Regions from separate parts of the Psychrilyobacter atlanticus DSM 19335 genome, predicted to be linked through region 3. Evidence: riboswitches for the same ligand, from Rfam matches in the RefSeq annotation. Region 3 holds a riboswitch; each other region holds the start of a gene.
The links. A riboswitch is a leader RNA that binds a small molecule or an ion and turns the genes downstream of it on or off. The one in region 3 is predicted to bind cyclic di-GMP.
Positions count from the first base shown of each region.

Region 1: it holds a riboswitch for cyclic di-GMP, as region 3 does, so the genes downstream of both, K337_RS18390 (tetratricopeptide repeat protein) here and K337_RS0116925 (HD domain-containing phosphohydrolase) in region 3, are expected to answer to the same signal.
Region 2: it holds a riboswitch for cyclic di-GMP, as region 3 does, so the genes downstream of both, K337_RS0115130 (DUF11 domain-containing protein) here and K337_RS0116925 (HD domain-containing phosphohydrolase) in region 3, are expected to answer to the same signal.
Region 4: it holds a riboswitch for cyclic di-GMP, as region 3 does, so the genes downstream of both, K337_RS0114170 (HD domain-containing phosphohydrolase) here and K337_RS0116925 (HD domain-containing phosphohydrolase) in region 3, are expected to answer to the same signal.

Region 1 is NZ_KE384548.1:4,652-8,870, forward strand. It holds gene K337_RS0111660 (hypothetical protein) at 1-131, opposite strand, end outside; gene K337_RS0111665 (putative quinol monooxygenase) at 332-619, shown strand; gene K337_RS0111670 (aldo/keto reductase) at 651-1,466, shown strand; gene K337_RS0111675 (flavodoxin family protein) at 1,528-2,163, shown strand; cyclic di-GMP riboswitch class I at 2,293-2,379, shown strand; gene K337_RS18390 (tetratricopeptide repeat protein) at 2,398-2,769, shown strand; gene K337_RS0111685 (hypothetical protein) at 2,879-3,253, shown strand; gene K337_RS19270 (TehB-like domain-containing protein) at 3,406-3,750, shown strand; gene K337_RS0111695 (flavodoxin) at 3,798-4,219, opposite strand, start outside.
Region 2 is NZ_KE384548.1:701,404-705,622, reverse strand. It holds gene K337_RS19405 (OmpA family protein) at 1-400, shown strand, start outside; gene K337_RS18750 (YbaY family lipoprotein) at 414-803, shown strand; gene K337_RS0115140 (flavodoxin family protein) at 836-1,330, shown strand; gene K337_RS0115135 (Crp/Fnr family transcriptional regulator) at 1,833-2,474, shown strand; cyclic di-GMP riboswitch class I at 2,521-2,596, shown strand; gene K337_RS0115130 (DUF11 domain-containing protein) at 2,708-4,219, shown strand, end outside.
Region 3 is NZ_KE384548.1:1,054,207-1,058,425, reverse strand. It holds gene K337_RS0116945 (aminotransferase-like domain-containing protein) at 1-486, opposite strand, end outside; gene K337_RS0116940 (winged helix-turn-helix transcriptional regulator) at 573-884, opposite strand; gene K337_RS20080 (hypothetical protein) at 1,005-1,151, shown strand; gene K337_RS0116930 (patatin-like phospholipase family protein) at 1,213-2,055, shown strand; cyclic di-GMP riboswitch class I at 2,284-2,368, shown strand; gene K337_RS0116925 (HD domain-containing phosphohydrolase) at 2,529-4,219, shown strand, end outside.
Region 4 is NZ_KE384548.1:491,819-496,037, reverse strand. It holds gene K337_RS0114170 (HD domain-containing phosphohydrolase) at 1-1,627, opposite strand, end outside; cyclic di-GMP riboswitch class I at 1,727-1,812, opposite strand; gene K337_RS0114165 (HD domain-containing protein) at 2,134-2,721, shown strand; gene K337_RS0114160 (ATP-binding protein) at 2,896-3,219, opposite strand; gene K337_RS19970 (hypothetical protein) at 3,406-3,549, shown strand; gene K337_RS0114150 (hypothetical protein) at 3,565-3,870, shown strand.

The sequences.
Region 1 (4,219 bases), 1.0 Mb from region 3:
TCTAAACAGGTATAATCTCTTTCAAACTTAACAATTTTACTTTTTTTTATCTTTTTATTGTGATCATAAAATTCAACTAACCCAGTTAATTTTTTTATTTCCTTCCCTTTTAACCTTAAAATTTCTTCCATAACATCTCCTTTTATACATTTTTTTAGTGTTTTTTAGTATTTTTTTAATCGATTGATTATATTACAAAGTTAGAAAACAATCAATACTTTCTATATGGAAACTACCTAACTATATGGAAACTACTTCACATATAAAACTTTTAATGATATTGTTTTATTGTGAAGAAAAAAACTAAAAAATTTTAGGAGGATCTCAAAATATGATTGCAATGGTTGTAAAAATAATAACAGAAACAAATGATATTCAAAGAATAAAAGAAGTTGCAGAAAAATTGGTAGTGGAAACTAAAAAAGAAAAAGGATGTATAGAGTATGATCTATATATAAATATAGAGGATAAAACATCTATGTCTTTTATTGAAAAATGGGAGACAAAGGATGACCTGGAAAACCATTTAAATTCTGAACATTTCAAAAGGTTGTATCCAGAGATCTGTAAATATAAAATTGACGGTGAAACAGTTTTATACGAAAAACATAGTGTATAGTCAGTTAATATAAAAAATTTGGAGGGGAATTATGCAGAGAATAACTTTGAACAATGGTATAGATATTCCTATTATTGGACTGGGAACATTCCGTGCTAAAGAAAAAGATGTTTATAATGCTGTAAAAACAGCTTTGGATTCTGGGTACAGACATATCGATACTGCTATGATCTATGGCAATGAAGTAGAAGTAGGAAGAGCTATCAAAGACAGTGGAGTTCCCAGAGAAGAACTTTTTATAACAACTAAATTATGGAATTCAGATCAGGGTTATGAAACTACTAAAAAAGCATTTGATGACTCATTAAAAAAATTAGGGCTAGAATATATCGACCTATACCTGATCCATTGGTATAAAGGGGAGGAAAAAGCCGCTGATTCATGGAAGGCCATGGAGGAACTCTATGAAACCGGCCATATAAAATCCATAGGAGTATCCAACTTTAATGTAAATCATATTGAAGATCTGTTAAAAACAGCCAAGATAAAACCTGTGATAAACCAGGTAGAGATCCATCTGGGGCTGCCCCAGTATAATTTGCAAAAATACTGTGAGTCCATGGAAATAAAGTTAGAAGCATATGCTCCTATGCAGTCAGGAGGAATTTTTGCCAATGAAGATATTAAAAAAATTGCCCAAAAACATAATAAAACAATAGCTAATATAGCTTTAAAATTTTTAGTAGACCGTGGAATAATTGTCCTTCCTAAATCTATCAAAGAGGAGAGGATCCTAAATAATAAAAATATTTTTGATTTTTCATTGGATGAAAATGATCAAATAATTTTAGAAAAGCAATGTAACGGTATGAGACTGTTCCCTGACCCAGATAACTGTTCTTTTTAATAAAAAAGAAACGCGAATTTACATCCAAATAATAATAAATTTTAGGAGTTGAGATATATTTATGAAAGTAGTAGCATTTAATGGAAGTCCCAAGGTAAATGGTAACACTAAGCAGGCTATCGATATTGTAGCAGCTGAATTAAAAAAAGAGGGAATAGAAGTAGAAGTTATCCATGTTGGAAATAAAATCATCAGAGGCTGTTTAGCATGCGGTCAATGCAGAGTCAAGTTAGATGATAAATGTATCATAAAAGATGATAACCATGTAAATGAATGGATCCAAAAAATGAAAGAAGCAGACGGTGTAATCTTAGGTTCCCCTGTACATTACTCTGCTATTGCAGGGACAATGAAATCATTTTTAGATCGTGCATTTTATGTGATGGGTGGATCATCTATGTTAAGAAATAAAGTAGGTGCCTCTGTTGTAGCAGTCAGACGTTCTGGTGGAATACCGACTTTTAATCAGCTGAATAACTTTTTAAATTATTGTGAACTAACTATGCCTACTTCTAACTATTGGAATGTAATCCACGGTACAGCACCTGGGGATATCGAACAGGATGAAGAGGGAAAACAAATCATGAGGGTTTTAGGGAAAAATATGGCTCACCTATTGAAATTAGTTGAAAATGGAAAAGGTCACGTAGAATCTCCTGAACTTGAACCCAAAACATATACTCACTTTGTAAGATAAAGAAGAGTTAAAATAATAATCTTCCTCCTACCTGTAGAGAAATCTAGTTTTGTAGGAGGTTTTTTTGATAAATAATGTTATTTTTAACGTTTTTTGCTATAATATGAACATAATGTATTAAAAATATGATTTTGAAAAAGGCAAAACAAGGGAAACTTTGTGACGCAAAACTATAGGGTCTAAATCTCATAATGGATATGACAGCCAGTTACCAAAGTTTCTTTAGGGGGCAATATGCTTAAGATTCTTATCAAAAAAGTTATTCAAAATGATTATTTAGATGAAAAAATAAAATTAAAAGAGGAAAATAGATTACTAAAAAATTGTGATAAAACCATTAAACGTAACCCAGATAATCCAATTAGTTATTTTAACCGAGGAAATCTAAAGTTTAAATCAGGAGATTATCAGGGTGCAATGAAAGATTATAATGCAGCCATAAGACTGAATCCTGAATATTTAGAGGCATATCATAGTAGAGCAATAATAAAAGAAAAATTAACTTATTATAACGGAGCTATTGCTGATTATAACTTTATTTTAAAAATAGATTCATTAGATCCATTGGCACGAAAAAATAAAAATATTATCCAGCAAAGATTTTAATCAACCTATAAAATAAATTATAGAGAAATCATAAAAAATTTGGAGGAACTTATCACTTCTTTAGTATATGAAAGGTGTAATAATATTATTTTTAAAAAGGAGTAAATATATGAAAAAAATTATTTTTTTATTTTTTATTTTATCTTTTATCTCATTCGGTTCATTTAACCCCTTCAGTCATCAAAGGTATAACTTTACCCTGGATAAGGTCTCACTTTTAAACGTTAAACTAAGTGAAAAAATTGGAGGAAGAAAATATTTTGAAGGAATCATTAAAAATAATACAGATAAAAAAATTGTAAAAGCTGAAGTTACTGTTATGTTTAAAGATAAAAATACTCCATATCATGTTGTGGGAAGGATGAATTTTTATAATTTAAAACCTAATGAACGTTCTAATTTTTTTGGGCAGAGTGTTCATGTGAATAATATTAAGGGAGAAAATTTTAAAGTTGAACTCAGTGAAGTTGTAATGGAAAAATAAATTTTTTGTATTACACTTTACTACTTTCCTCTAAATTTATAGATAGAATTATATTTATTTGCGATGTAACATGTGTTACAGAAAATATGTTAAAATCCTGGTAGAATATCCTTAAGTTAAAAGTTCAAATATAAATAAAAGAGGTGATCTATATGTTTTCAAAATTAAAACTTCCAAAGAATACAAATAAAATGGGTGAAACGCCTATTATGAATGAAAAAAATGTTTTCCCTGAAATATTAAATAAACACATGACTCCCAAGGGAAAATGGGCACAAATTGTCGTAATTAACGGTAACCTTAAATATATCCATGACGATGAGCCTGAAAAGATATTAGTAGCAGATAAGAATCATTCGATAGTTATAGAACCTGAAAGATATCACCATGTTATTTTAGATGGTAATGTTGAATTTAAAGTTGAGTTTTATAAGGTTCCGGAAAATTTAGAAAATTTTGATGATAAAGCTTCTAGACCGGGGGAAAATTTCTTATAAAATAAATAAAAAAGAACTTCTAATCTATAGATTAGAAGTTCTTTTTTCTATATCTCTTTTTTTAATTGATCTATCCACTCTTCAATTCTAGAAGATGTAAGATTATCCTGGTTATTTATATCCAGTGCCAGACCAACCAATTGATCATTTTCCAAAGCTTTACTGTCGGAAAAACTATAGCTTTCTCTTGAAGTCATACCAATTATTTCCCCACCGGCATCTCTTGCCGCTTTGGCTATAATACCTAGAGCATCACAGAAAGTATCCCCATAAGATTCCTGATCACCAGTTCCGAAAACACCTATTTTCTTTCCTGACAAATTCACATCTTTTAAAATTTCGATCCTATCACTCCAATCATCCTGAAGTTCACCATATCCCCAAGTAGAAGATCCAAACAAAATTAAATCTAAACAGTCAATATTTTTTACTCCCTGGGATATAGGCACAACTTCTGCTTCTAATTTTC
Region 2 (4,219 bases), 350 kb from region 3:
TGCTTTAGAGACTGAAAATATTGCTAAAGAAAATGAAAGAACCGAAATCCTAAAAAAATATAATAACGTGATTGTTGCCGATGGTTATTCTATGGATAAAAACAAACCTATGAATGTCAATCAAGAATTTTTAGAAAATATTGCTAGTGATTTATCCGAAGAGTCTGGGACTCTTACAGTTAGGGCTTATACAGATAATACAGGATCAGAAGCAGCTAATTTAAGAATTTCTAAAAAAAGAGCAGATAAAGCTGCTGAAGCAATAAGAGAAGGAATCAATAATGAAAATATTGAAGTTATATCAGAAGGATTAGGAGAAACTAATTTTTTAACTGATAACTCTACTCTCAATAAAAGAAAAACTAATAGAAGAATAGAAGTTAATTTTATAGCTAAATAGTATAGGAGGAACAATGAAAAAAATAATATTAATAGTTTTATCTATTTTAACATTAGTAAGTTGTAATTCCAATTTAGATAAAGAAAAAAAATCAAGTATAAATATAACTGCAACTTACCGTGAGAGGATAGCGTTATTACCTGGAGCCAAAGTTATAGCAATACTAGAAGATGTTTCTAAAGCAGATGCACCTAGTATTGAAATAGCAAAACAAGAGATACCGGCAGGGAATTTACCTTATAAACTAACAATTGATTTTCCTGAAAAAGATATTATTCAAAACCATAGATACAACGTAAGAGTTAAGATTATGAAAGACGAAAAGTTACTTTTTACATCGACAGATTCATATGATCCTTTTAAAGAAGATGAAAAGGTAATTATATTGAAAAAAACAAAATAAATCATCAAATTTAAAACATAACGGAGGTAACAATGAAAACACTAATTGCTTATTCAAGTAAAACAGGAAACACCAAGAAGGTCGCGGAGTCTATTTTAAAGGCTTTTCCTAAAGGAGAAATTAGTGACATCAAAGATATAGATAATCTTGATTATGATCTTATTATTGTCGGGACATGGATTGATAAGGGGACCGCAGATGCAAAGGCTCTTAAATTCATAGAAACTATAAAAGAGAAAAAAATAGCTTATTTCTTTACATTGGGTGCTTATCCAAATTCTGATCATGCAAATGACTGCATAAAAAATATAGATAAATTGTTCCTGGATAATAAAAATACCCTCATTGGAAACTTCCACTGCCAGGGTGCAATTGATCCTAAATTAATTTCCTGGATGTCAGAGCTTCCGGCTGAAAATCCACTCTCAGCTAGCAAAGGGAATGTCCAAAGATGGAAAGAAGCTGCTAAACATCCAGATGAAAAAGATTTTGAAAATGCTTATAACTACTTTAAAATGTTAGTATAGTTTTTAAAGTTTAAAATCAATAAAATATCACTTAAAATTATTAAAAATACTATGATATATAATATTTAGGAATTTATACCTTAGTGTTTTAGTTGATGCAGTTTGTTTTTCAAATAGGAAGTTTTAGATAGATTACTAATTTAAATTATAACCCATGGAGTAGGATACTAAATAAAAGTATTTATTCCGTGGGTTTTTGATAAAGATTTAATACTACGAGTGTAAACAAAGTTAAAGTACATTGGGAAGTGCATTCTAAAAAATATTTAATTTATATCAGTATAGCGATAGGAAGAAAAGGAAAACAAAAATATAATTATAACATATAAATCATCAAAAAACAATCTCTATAGGTAGGGATAGAAAATAGAAAAATTGTTATTATAAATAAGATTAAATTACAAAATAAGGAGAGGATTTTTATTTATTTCAAAAATTATAATGGATTGAGGGGCGAAAGAAAAAAAACACTGTAAACTAATAAGTATTAAAAGTTGAAATTATGAAAGATAAAGAAAAATTTCCATTTTATAACTTATTAACCGTTGAAGAAAGGAAAAATTTTAAAGTAAAAATTTATAAAAAAAATGAAATTATAACTTTGATTGAAGAAGAAGAAAAATTTTATTTTATATTAGAAGGAGAAGCTAGATTTTTTAAAAATTTAGAAAAAATAAGGTTGGCTTCGGCTTCTATTCTTTCAGAAGGTTATATTATAGGAATAATGAAGTTTTTGAATGGAGTAGGGGCGGGAGATGCAGTAGTTACAACAAACACTTTAAAAGCTATAAAATTAGATGTTAACATGGTTAAAAGGTTGTTAGAGGAAAGTGTAAAGTTTAGTAATTATATTCTAAATATAACTTCTAAACGGTGGGTAGAAACTGTAGAAGTAATGACTATAAGGAGTTTTTCAGGGAACAAAGGAATTATAGCTTATTATTTAATAAAAAAGTCAAAAGAGGGATATATATATATTGAAAATTATAATGAAGTAATAAAAGGCTTAAACATCAGTGGGAATGGATTTTATTCTACTATAAATAAATTTTTAAAGGACGGCATAATTGAAAAATCTAAAAATAGCATAAAAATATTAAATTACGAAAGATTAAAGGAATTTTATATAGATTATTTACATTGATAGGCTTTTAGAATAAATTAAATGGATCTCTCAATCAAATATATTTTAAACTCATTGGCAAACCAAGGGAAATCTTGTGACGCAAAACTATAGGGCCTCTAAAATGGCAGCCAGTTACAGATCTTTTTTAGATCTGTATTTTTTTGAGATTTTGAACTGAATAAAGTTAGAAAGAGTTAAGTAAGAAGGGAAATATAATATATATTTTAAATTTATTTAGGAGGGAAATAGAAGTGAAAAGAAAGTTGCTTAAAATTATGTTATTTTTAATAACAACAGCGTATGCTTTAGGGGCAATAACTATAAATAAAGACGCAAGTATATCAGAATATATACCTGGAGAAGTTTTCACCTATACTATAAGGATAGAAAATAATGATTTTGTAGAAGTAAGAAATTTAACAGTAAATGATGATATGAGTAGTTTACCTCTTATAGAAAAATCTGTGTCTGTAGATGAAGGAATAGGCAGTAGCAGTAAAACTTATAGTTTTAATAATAAAAAATTTAATGCTTCAGATGTTACTGTGGGAGCAAATAGTTATATAGAATATACTTTGGAGGTTGAATTAGACATTGATGCTAATGGAGATATTACTAATATTTCTAAAGTCATGGGTGCAGGAATTTCTGAAAGTTCTAATGTAGTTGTAAAAGAATTAGATCAAGGTGCTGCCATTGGTTTAAGTAAAACTTCTCCAACAACTGAATATGACAATGGGGAGAAAATAGAATATAAGATTAAATTAACTAATAGCAGTAATAAAACAGTTAAAGATATTAAAATTTTAGATGATCTGTCTAGTTTGGGGTTTAGTAATGTAGATCTTGTAGTGTCTACCAGTGGTATAGGAACAGATTCAAAAGTTTCAGATGGTAACCTACCGAGTATGGAACTAGATATTCCAGATGCAATAATAGGACCAAATGGAAGCATAGTCTATACCCTTACTGGTACAGTTAATAATACTCAATCTTACCCTATTGTAAATAAAGCTAAAGCTACAATAGCTGGAACAGATAAAGTAGCTACAGTCACTCATACAAGGATACTTTATGATTATAGTATTTTTAAAAGTGTCAATAAATCAAAGTACACCTTAGGGGAACCGCTTATATATACTTTAAGACTAGAAAATAATAAAACAAACAAGGTAAAAGGTTTAGATATTACAGATCTTTTATCTACTATTGTAGCTAATACAACAGCAGGAAGTGATGGATTAGCCTTTGATATGTCTAATACTACCGTTAGTGCCAACGTAAGTTCAGGTTCTCACTCTGGTCTATCTAGTAACCCACTTAATGGAGATTTAGTAGCTACTTCAGCTGAGTTAGCTCCTAATGGATGGGTAGAGTATACTATTTCTGCTAAAATTAATAATAATATTATAGGAGAAATAAGAAATACAGCTACGATTATTGAAACTACTAGAGATAACAACACTAAAACTAGTAATGAAGTTGTTGTTGATCCTGGAAAAGCTAATATAGTAGTAACAAAAAAAGTAGATAAAACCAAGGATTACCTTCCAGAGGATAGTTTGACCTATACTATAAAAATAGAAAATAATGGTGGAGGATATGGAGAGGAATATATAGTCGAAGACCTTTTAAGCGAGGTTAAAACTTTACTAGCTAATGAAAATACAAATTATTTTGATTCTACTGACATTACTAGTGGAAATCCCTTTGGAATAGGAATTATTGAGCTTATATACATTGGAGATAATAGTAGCTCTAAA
Region 3 (4,219 bases):
AGGTTCTCCCTCTTTATTACCATAAGGTAATTCATCCATTTCATTCATGACTTCAGATAGTAAATTTTTCATCTTTTTTTTAGGATAGAGTGTTTTATCCAGGGCACCTTGTCCTAAATTGATCATATTTTTAGAACCTAAATTTTCTATCTCCCTATAGATTTCGTTATTTCTTTTTAAAATTCCTGTTTTTAACATATTATCAATCATATATTTATTGTTATATAATAAATTTTTGAGGTTATTGGCAGAGATAAAAGTTCCTGCTTTTCCATTTGTTGCTATATATCCTTTAAATTTTAATTCTTCTATCACTGTTGAAATAGTACTTCGATTAACATTGAATATTGTAGCTAACTCTCTCTGGGAAGGAAGCCTTTCTCCATTAACCCATTGTCCAGTTGTTATCATCTTTTTAAAATAATTTAAAATTTGAATATGAAGCGGTATTTTAATTAATTTATTTGGTTTCCAATTTATAATCATAAAAATTCCTCCTAGATATTTTCAGCTAAATATAATTTTAAATGTCTGTTTAAGCCATCAATAATGATTTAATTAAAATAATAGATCTAAATATATTTTTTTCCCCACTGATTTAAAGTATCTAGAATAATTTTTAAGTCATCACCTTTAGGTGTCAGTTTATATTCTACTTTAGGAGGAATTTCAGGGTATATCTTCCTTGTAATTATTCCTTCTTTTTCTAAACTTCTTAACCTTTCAGTTAATGTTTTTGGACTTATGCCGTTTAAAAGATGTAACAACTCGTTAAATCTCAGCTTATCTCCCATAAGGTTTTTAATTATTAGAAATGTCCATTTATTTCCTAAAATTTTAAGTGTTTCCTCTATTCTACATCCTTTTGAATATATTTTATCCATGTTTATCTCCTCCAGTTTCTTTCTTTATATTAATTATATTACAGAGAGAATAAAGAATCAATACTTTCCTAAATGAAACTATATAACTAAACGGAAACCACTATACACAAAAAAGTTTAGATGATATTCTTAGGTTATAAAAATAAAAATATGATAGGTCTTCTAATATTAGGAAAGAATTCTTTAGAAGAAGAAATAATTATAAAATATAATTTGATTTGTCTTGGTAGTTTTGGTTATACTAGAGACTTAAAAATAGATTTATAAAAAGAAATCAAAAAATAATTATATATTATATTTAATAGTTGTTATTTATGGAGGGATAAATATGGGAAATAGTGCTTTAATCCTCGAGGGTGGAGGTATGAGAGGAATTTTTAGATCAGGTGTTTTAGATGCTTTTTTAGAAAAAGATATTCATCTACCCTATGTTATAGGTGTTTCTATGGGAGCTTATACAGGGGCCTCATATATAACTAATCAAAGGTGTTGGAACAAAGAAGTGCTGATAGAATGCATGCTTAGCGATGATTTTTTTGATATGAAAAGGATCTTTACCAATGAGAGTATCCTGCATTCAGATTTTGTTTTTATTATGATGAATAAATTTAAAAACCCTTTTGATTACTGTGCTTTCAATAAGAGTACTAAAAGATTTTTATCTGTAGCAACAAATGTTGAGACTGGCCGGCCTCACTATTTTGAAAAAAATAAAATAAATTGTTTCGAAAAAACTTTAAAAGCATCCTGTGCCTATCCTGGATTAACAGATTTTGTAAAAATCAGGGACAACTACTATATTGATGGAGGAGTGTCCGATCCAATTCCGTATAAGAAAGCTCTACTGGATGGGAATAAAAAATTATTGATTGTTTTAACTCGTCCAAAAGGATATGTTGAAAGATCACCATGGTATCTCAATGCTTCATCTGTAGTTTATAAAGAGTATCCTAATTTGATTGAAATTTTAAAGAAGAGGCATGAAAAATATAATAAAACTCTGGAAGAGTTGGAAAAATTAGAAGAAAAAGGAATTGCATATCTAATAAGACCCGATAGTAATATTTCCATATTAACCAGAGATTTTGAAAAATTAAATAAGAGTTATAATGAAGGTTATGAAAAAGTTGTAAAAAAAGCAGAGGAGATCCAATTATTTTTAAATGACTAAAAGGTATTAGAAAAGTATTTAATTGAAATATAAATTTGTTAAGGAAACAAGAGAGATAATCTTAATTGATTATCTCTCTTATTTTCTTAATTCTAGTTAGTTTTTTAAAAAGCCTATCATTATCTTACTTTTTATAGGATAATTTGAAGTTTTTATTTTATTTTGTTATTATGAAGATAAAGTTATAATATTTTGTTTAAGAATAAAAGAATATAACTAAAAGAATAATTCTGAAAAAGGCAAAACAGGAGAAATTTTGTGACGCAAAACTAAAGGGTCTAAGTCTATTAAGATATGACAGCCAGTTGCCACAACTTTTTTAGAGAGATGCTATTTGTATGATTACAATGTAGCCTCTTTTTTATTTACTTAATTTTAATGAAAAATAAAACACTTTCAACTTTACAAAATTTAAGCTGCTGAAAGCGTTAGCAATGAAGAAAAAATAAATATATGAAAAAGATGGAGGAGTTATGTATAAGTTATTATTTTCAATTTTTATTTTATTGAATGTTTCTATCTATGGGATAGAGGGTTTAAACCTTCAATTTAACAAAGATGAAAAAGAATGGATTTCAGCACATAAAAATAAAACTATAACGATTTATTTGGATAAAGACAGGGGGATATTAAATTATGATTCAGAGGGGAAAAGAAAGGGTTTTTTTCCTAATATAATTAAATTATTGGAAGAAAATACAGGATTGAGTTTTCAAATAATCAATGAAGATACTGAAGTATTTGAGTGTTCTGTAGATTTAGGAATTCCTGATATAGTAATGGGGGTAGAAGATTATAAAAGAAATAATAAAGAGTACAAATATATAGATATGCCTATTGAGCTAGATGGAGTTGCAATTACCAGGAAAGATTATCCTTCCATCGATTTTAAAGAAGATAATTTTGGGAAAAAAATTGTCTATGAAGAGGGAGATCAGATAAAAAATAAAATTATAAAAAAATACGGGAATCTAATTACACTGATATCTAAACCAAATCAAAAAGAAGCTGTAGAAGCGATCCTGTCTAAGGAAGCAGATATCTATATCGAAGATTATCAGGAGGCTTTAAAATATTTAGTCAAAAATCCAAATAATAATGTAAAATTAAATTATTTTTCAAAAATTATTAAAACAGGTTATTATACTGGAGGAAAGGCAGAGTTTCAGCCGCTGCTAGATATAGTAGAGAGAATTTTTAATAATAAAGACTTAACGATGAAGTTTTTTCACGAGGAAACGTTGAGTTATACAAAAAATAAGCTGGAAATATCTGCTGAAATAGAAAAATATATTAAGAAGAGAAAAAAAATAAAAGTATTACTCCCTTCCTTTGAAGAGTTTCCACAGCTTTATTATATTAATGGAAACAAAGTTCCTGAAGGATTTTTAAATAACTATTTCTATGAAATTGATAAAATATTAGGGTTAAAAATAGAATTTGAAAGAGAAGATACAGATTCTGATTTTGACATAGACCCATTTATATTGAGTGTCAATGGGGAAGAATTGATACCTGAAAATGAAGAGATACTTATAACCGAACCCTACACCCAGATGCCGTTATTGATCTTTAGCAGTAGTGATGAAGGCTACGTTCCATATTTTGATAACCTAAAAAAATATCGAATTGCTGTAGTAAAAGATTCTTTTATCGAAAAATATCTTTTGTATAAAGGGTTAGGGGGGAACTTAATAAGATTTAAAAATATAGAACAGGTATTGGCAGCGGTAAGTTCTAAAAAAGCGGATATTTTAATAGGAGAATTACAGCAAATAGATTATTTTTCAAAACTATATAGTGCAAAGAATCTTCAAGTTGCAGGAACCATTCAGGATAAGTTAGAATTAAGTTTTGGAATACCTAAAAAAGATAAAGTCCTTTATTTTTTAATAAATTCATTAAACAATGAATTTTCTTATAGGATAAAAGAGGAAAAAAATAAATTTTTTATAAAGAAAATAGAAATAGCAAAAGATTATAAACTTTCCATAATTATCTCAGTAATTTCGATTTTTCTGCTAAGTTTTGTTTATAATCATTTAAGAAAGTTTAAAAACACTTCTTTGAAATTAAAAAAATTAACTATTGGTCTGGTTGAGACTTTGGAAAATGCCAATACATTTAATGATGAAGACACCGGGGCACACATAAAGCGGTTAAA
Region 4 (4,219 bases), 560 kb from region 3:
CTTCTACCATTCCCAGAGTTATATTGGTTAATTTTGAATAGAGTGCCTTAAATTTTTTTAAATGAATATACACTGCCAAAAATCCTAATGCTGAAATTAAAGTTATAATTATTGAAATTTTAAAATCTTTTATAACTTTAATTTTTCTTTCTAAAAAATTATTTTTTCTGGATTCTATACTGGAGAAAAAATCCTTTGTATATGAATTTATTAAAAAATAAAGAACTTCATTGTCTTTAGGGATACCAAATTTAAGGCTTATTTTGTCTGAAATAATTCCAGTAGTTTTTATACTCTGTATATTATATTTTTTCAGTAAATAATGAACTTTTCGTACTCTGCCTATTATAACATCGACAGCTCCCTGGTCTAAAGACTCTATAACATCTCTATCTGTATCAAATAAAACAAGATTTTTTTCTAATCCTTTCTTTAGAAGATAAGTTTCTTCTAAACTTCCTTTCCTCGCTGCTATCTTGTATTTTTTTAAAGATTCAAGGTTGGATATATAGCCGCGTTCTTCCCTGTTGAAAATATGAAATTGAAAGTGTAGATAAGGATCTGTGGTAAGAAAATCATTATTATTATTTATATCTTTCCCATTTATGGCTGCAACGTATGGGTTGATATGAAATCCTTCCATGGAATCAGATTCTTCAAATAACATTTTAATCCCAAAAATTTGTTCAATCTCATAAAAATAGTTCAAAAGAAATCCGTTATGTTTTCCCGAACTATCTCTGTAATATATTGGATAAGCATTTATATTTTTTGGAAGAAGGACTTTTAAAGTTTTATTTTTTTTCAGGTAATTTTCTATCTCTTTGGATATTTCAAGATGATCCTTTGTATAATCTAAGACTTCTTTATAGACAGCTTTATTGGTCAAATCAAAGGTATCAGATATCCTGCCTATTATATCTATCAAAGGTTTATACTTATAAAGACCACCGATATAATAGTCTGTTTCCAAGGAGGAAGATGAATAGTTGATTTTAATCTCAGGAACATTATTTTTTAGAAGGTATTTTAAAGTATCTTCAAGGTCATCAACATATATATCTGCTTCTCTAGAAAGAAGACTCTGGACCGCTTCCTTAAAATTAGGTTTTTGAACAACCACTACCCTGTTCCCATATTTGTTTATAACTTTATTTACAATCTGGTCATTATGTAAATAAACTACAATTTTTCCAGATAAATCTGTATTGGAGTCAGTAATGGGGTAATCTTTTCTGGTCAGAAAAACTCCATTTAATGTAATCGGTTTTTCTAAATAATAATAATCACCGCGGTTCCTTTTATAATCCTCTACTCCCATTACTATATCAAGGGTTCCTGAATTTATTTCCGCTTCAAACTCGTTTTCATCTTTTTTTATTATTTCAAACTCCATTCCTGTACTATTTTCTAAAATTTTAATGAGTTCAAGATAAATACCATCGTATTTTCCCTTAACTGAATAATTCAATATTCCCAAATCGCTGTCCAAATAGATTTTAATCTTATCTTTTTTTATAGATTTAATCCATTCTTTTTCTTCTGAAGTCAGCGGAACAGTAATTAACTTTTTACCAAAAGCTGAGATGGAAAAAACGAATAAAAATATCCATATAAATTTTTTCATAAAACCTCCTTAATTTATTAAAATAATTTTATATCAAATAAAAATCAAATAAAAAAGAGACTACACTGCATTCTACAGATAGTGACTCTCGAAAAAAGTTTTGGTAACTGGCTGTCATATCTAATATAAACGTAGACCCTCTAGTTTTGCGTCACAGAATTTCTTCTGTTTTGCCTTTTTCATAATTATTTAGTTTTTAATTTAAAATATACTGAACTAATTGTATCAAGTTTGAGATTAAACTCCAAATTAATTCATTTTAATGTTGAATATTTCATTATAATATTAAAATTTCATTACAATTTAAGATTTTCTTTTAAAGAGGGGTCTGAGACTATTTATCTCTGCCATACTCCGAGGGAGAGCGAACGAGCTTAATCCCCCATATGAGTATCCTCTTCGAACGCTACCGCTTTAGAGGGGGATAGTCAATTGATACTACTTAATGAAAATATGTAGACTATATGTGGTACAATAAGAAAAATAAAGATATAGGAGGAATATAAATGAAGCGAATAAAACAGCAAATGGATTTTTTACATGAAATTGACAAGGTAAAAGATATTTTTAGAGAATCTCTAGCTCTTAATAAAAGAAGAGAGAATGATGCAGAGCATAGTTGGCATATGGCTATGGTAGCTCTAACATTGAAAGAATATTTTATAGAAAAAGTAGATTTAGAAAAATCACTAAAAATGATATTAATCCATGATTTAATAGAAATATATGCTGGAGATACTCCTGTTTATGGTGTAGAAAGACCAGATAAGAGAAAAGAAGAAACTCAAGCAGCAAAACAATTATTTTCTATTTTACCGGAAGATCAAAGAAAAGAATTTTTAGATCTATGGTTAGAATTTGAAGATTGCGAAACAAGTGAAGCAAAATATGCTAATGTCTGTGATAGATACCAAGGGTTTATGCAAAACTTGACTTCTGATGGGCACACTTGGAAAAAATTTGAAGCAACTATGGATCAAGTTTTAGGTAGAGTAAATTTTTTAAAACTTTATGTACCTGAATTATTTGAAAAATATATACTTCCTGAGCTTGAAAAATACAGAGCAAGGGGAATAATAAAAACTAAAAAATAGCCCCCTATGGGGCTATCTCTATGAAATAAGATAGACTCTCTAATATTTCATAGGTCTCATAATCAAAATAATCTCTAAAAATATGAGGTATCCTCTGAAAATCAATGATCTCTGCAAAGTAATAACCGACCAACTCCTCGTCAAATAAAATTGATTCCCACCGCTCTATAATATCTATATTTTTTCAGAGAAACTATCTCCACATTCTTTTTTAGTCGAATATATATAACCTTTTAACTTATAGTAATTTAAATTTTCAAGTATTATCCTTAATGGATCTTTATCTTCCTTAATGTCTGGATGCTTATATGAATAATCTTTTACAGTTTTTAAGATCTTAGGAATCACGTTGCCATCTCTTTCGCATAAATTTAAGTATCTAAAAATTTCTTGAATAATATGATTTCTTAGATCAGAATGTTCTCCTTCGAAAAAGTCTCCCTTGGAAATTATCAAGGTCCCCAGATTTTCAAATTGAAAGTAATTAGGATATTTAATTACTTTAATTGGCTGTTCTACCTCAAAGTTAGCATGAATTATTGAATTAATAAATGCTCCTTAGAAGCTCCGAAACTCTCTTTTAATTACACCTTATAAAAATTAAAAAAAACTAAATTTTGAATAAACTAAAACTTAAGCTAAACTCTTATTATTGCAAAAATATATATAAAAGGAGATATAAAAATGTCTAAAAGTGATTGGGAGTTTTTTTATTGTTCTGAAGTCAAAGAATTTATAGAAAAAGAATGTCTATTAGGAAATATTAATCATATGACGCATAAAAATCTTTATGAATTATTGGAAAAAAATGGATTTATTAAAAAATAAGGAAAGGGGGAAGTAATGAAAGAATTTTTAGAAATATTTAGTGACAAAGAAACTGTACAAAGTTATAAATTTATTGAAGAGTTTATTGTATATATTGATACTCAAAGAATAGGGGTGAAAATTGAAAAAGATGAATATGGAAGATATCATCATTCATGTTCTCATCACTATCAGGGTAGTGAACAAGCAGCACCTTATGTGAGCTCTTTATGTATAGCTAATTCTAAAAAAGAGGCCTACATTAATGCTCACAGAGAATTATTATCATTCTATAATGCTAATGATGAAAATAAAAAATGGGTAAAAAGTGGTTATTATTAAATTACTTTTGAAGTATTACAAAAGTTTAAAATAACTTCAATAATATAAATAAACACAACAGAATAAAATGTTACAAAATCATTTTTCTGATAATTAAAGAAATAAAAAGGAAGTATTAACTAAAAAGGTTACTACTTCCTTTTTTTATCAAAATATCAAATTTCTAATGAGTCTTCTAAAATATTGATCTCTCCAAGTTGTATTTTCTTTAATAATTGTTTTAAAAACTAATTATTTATCTCAACCTCTATCAATGCCCTGATTATTTTTATTTCTTTTAGATCCACTCTTAAATTTGCTATATATTCCATTATAATCACCTCAATTTTTATTTTTCTTAGAATAATTC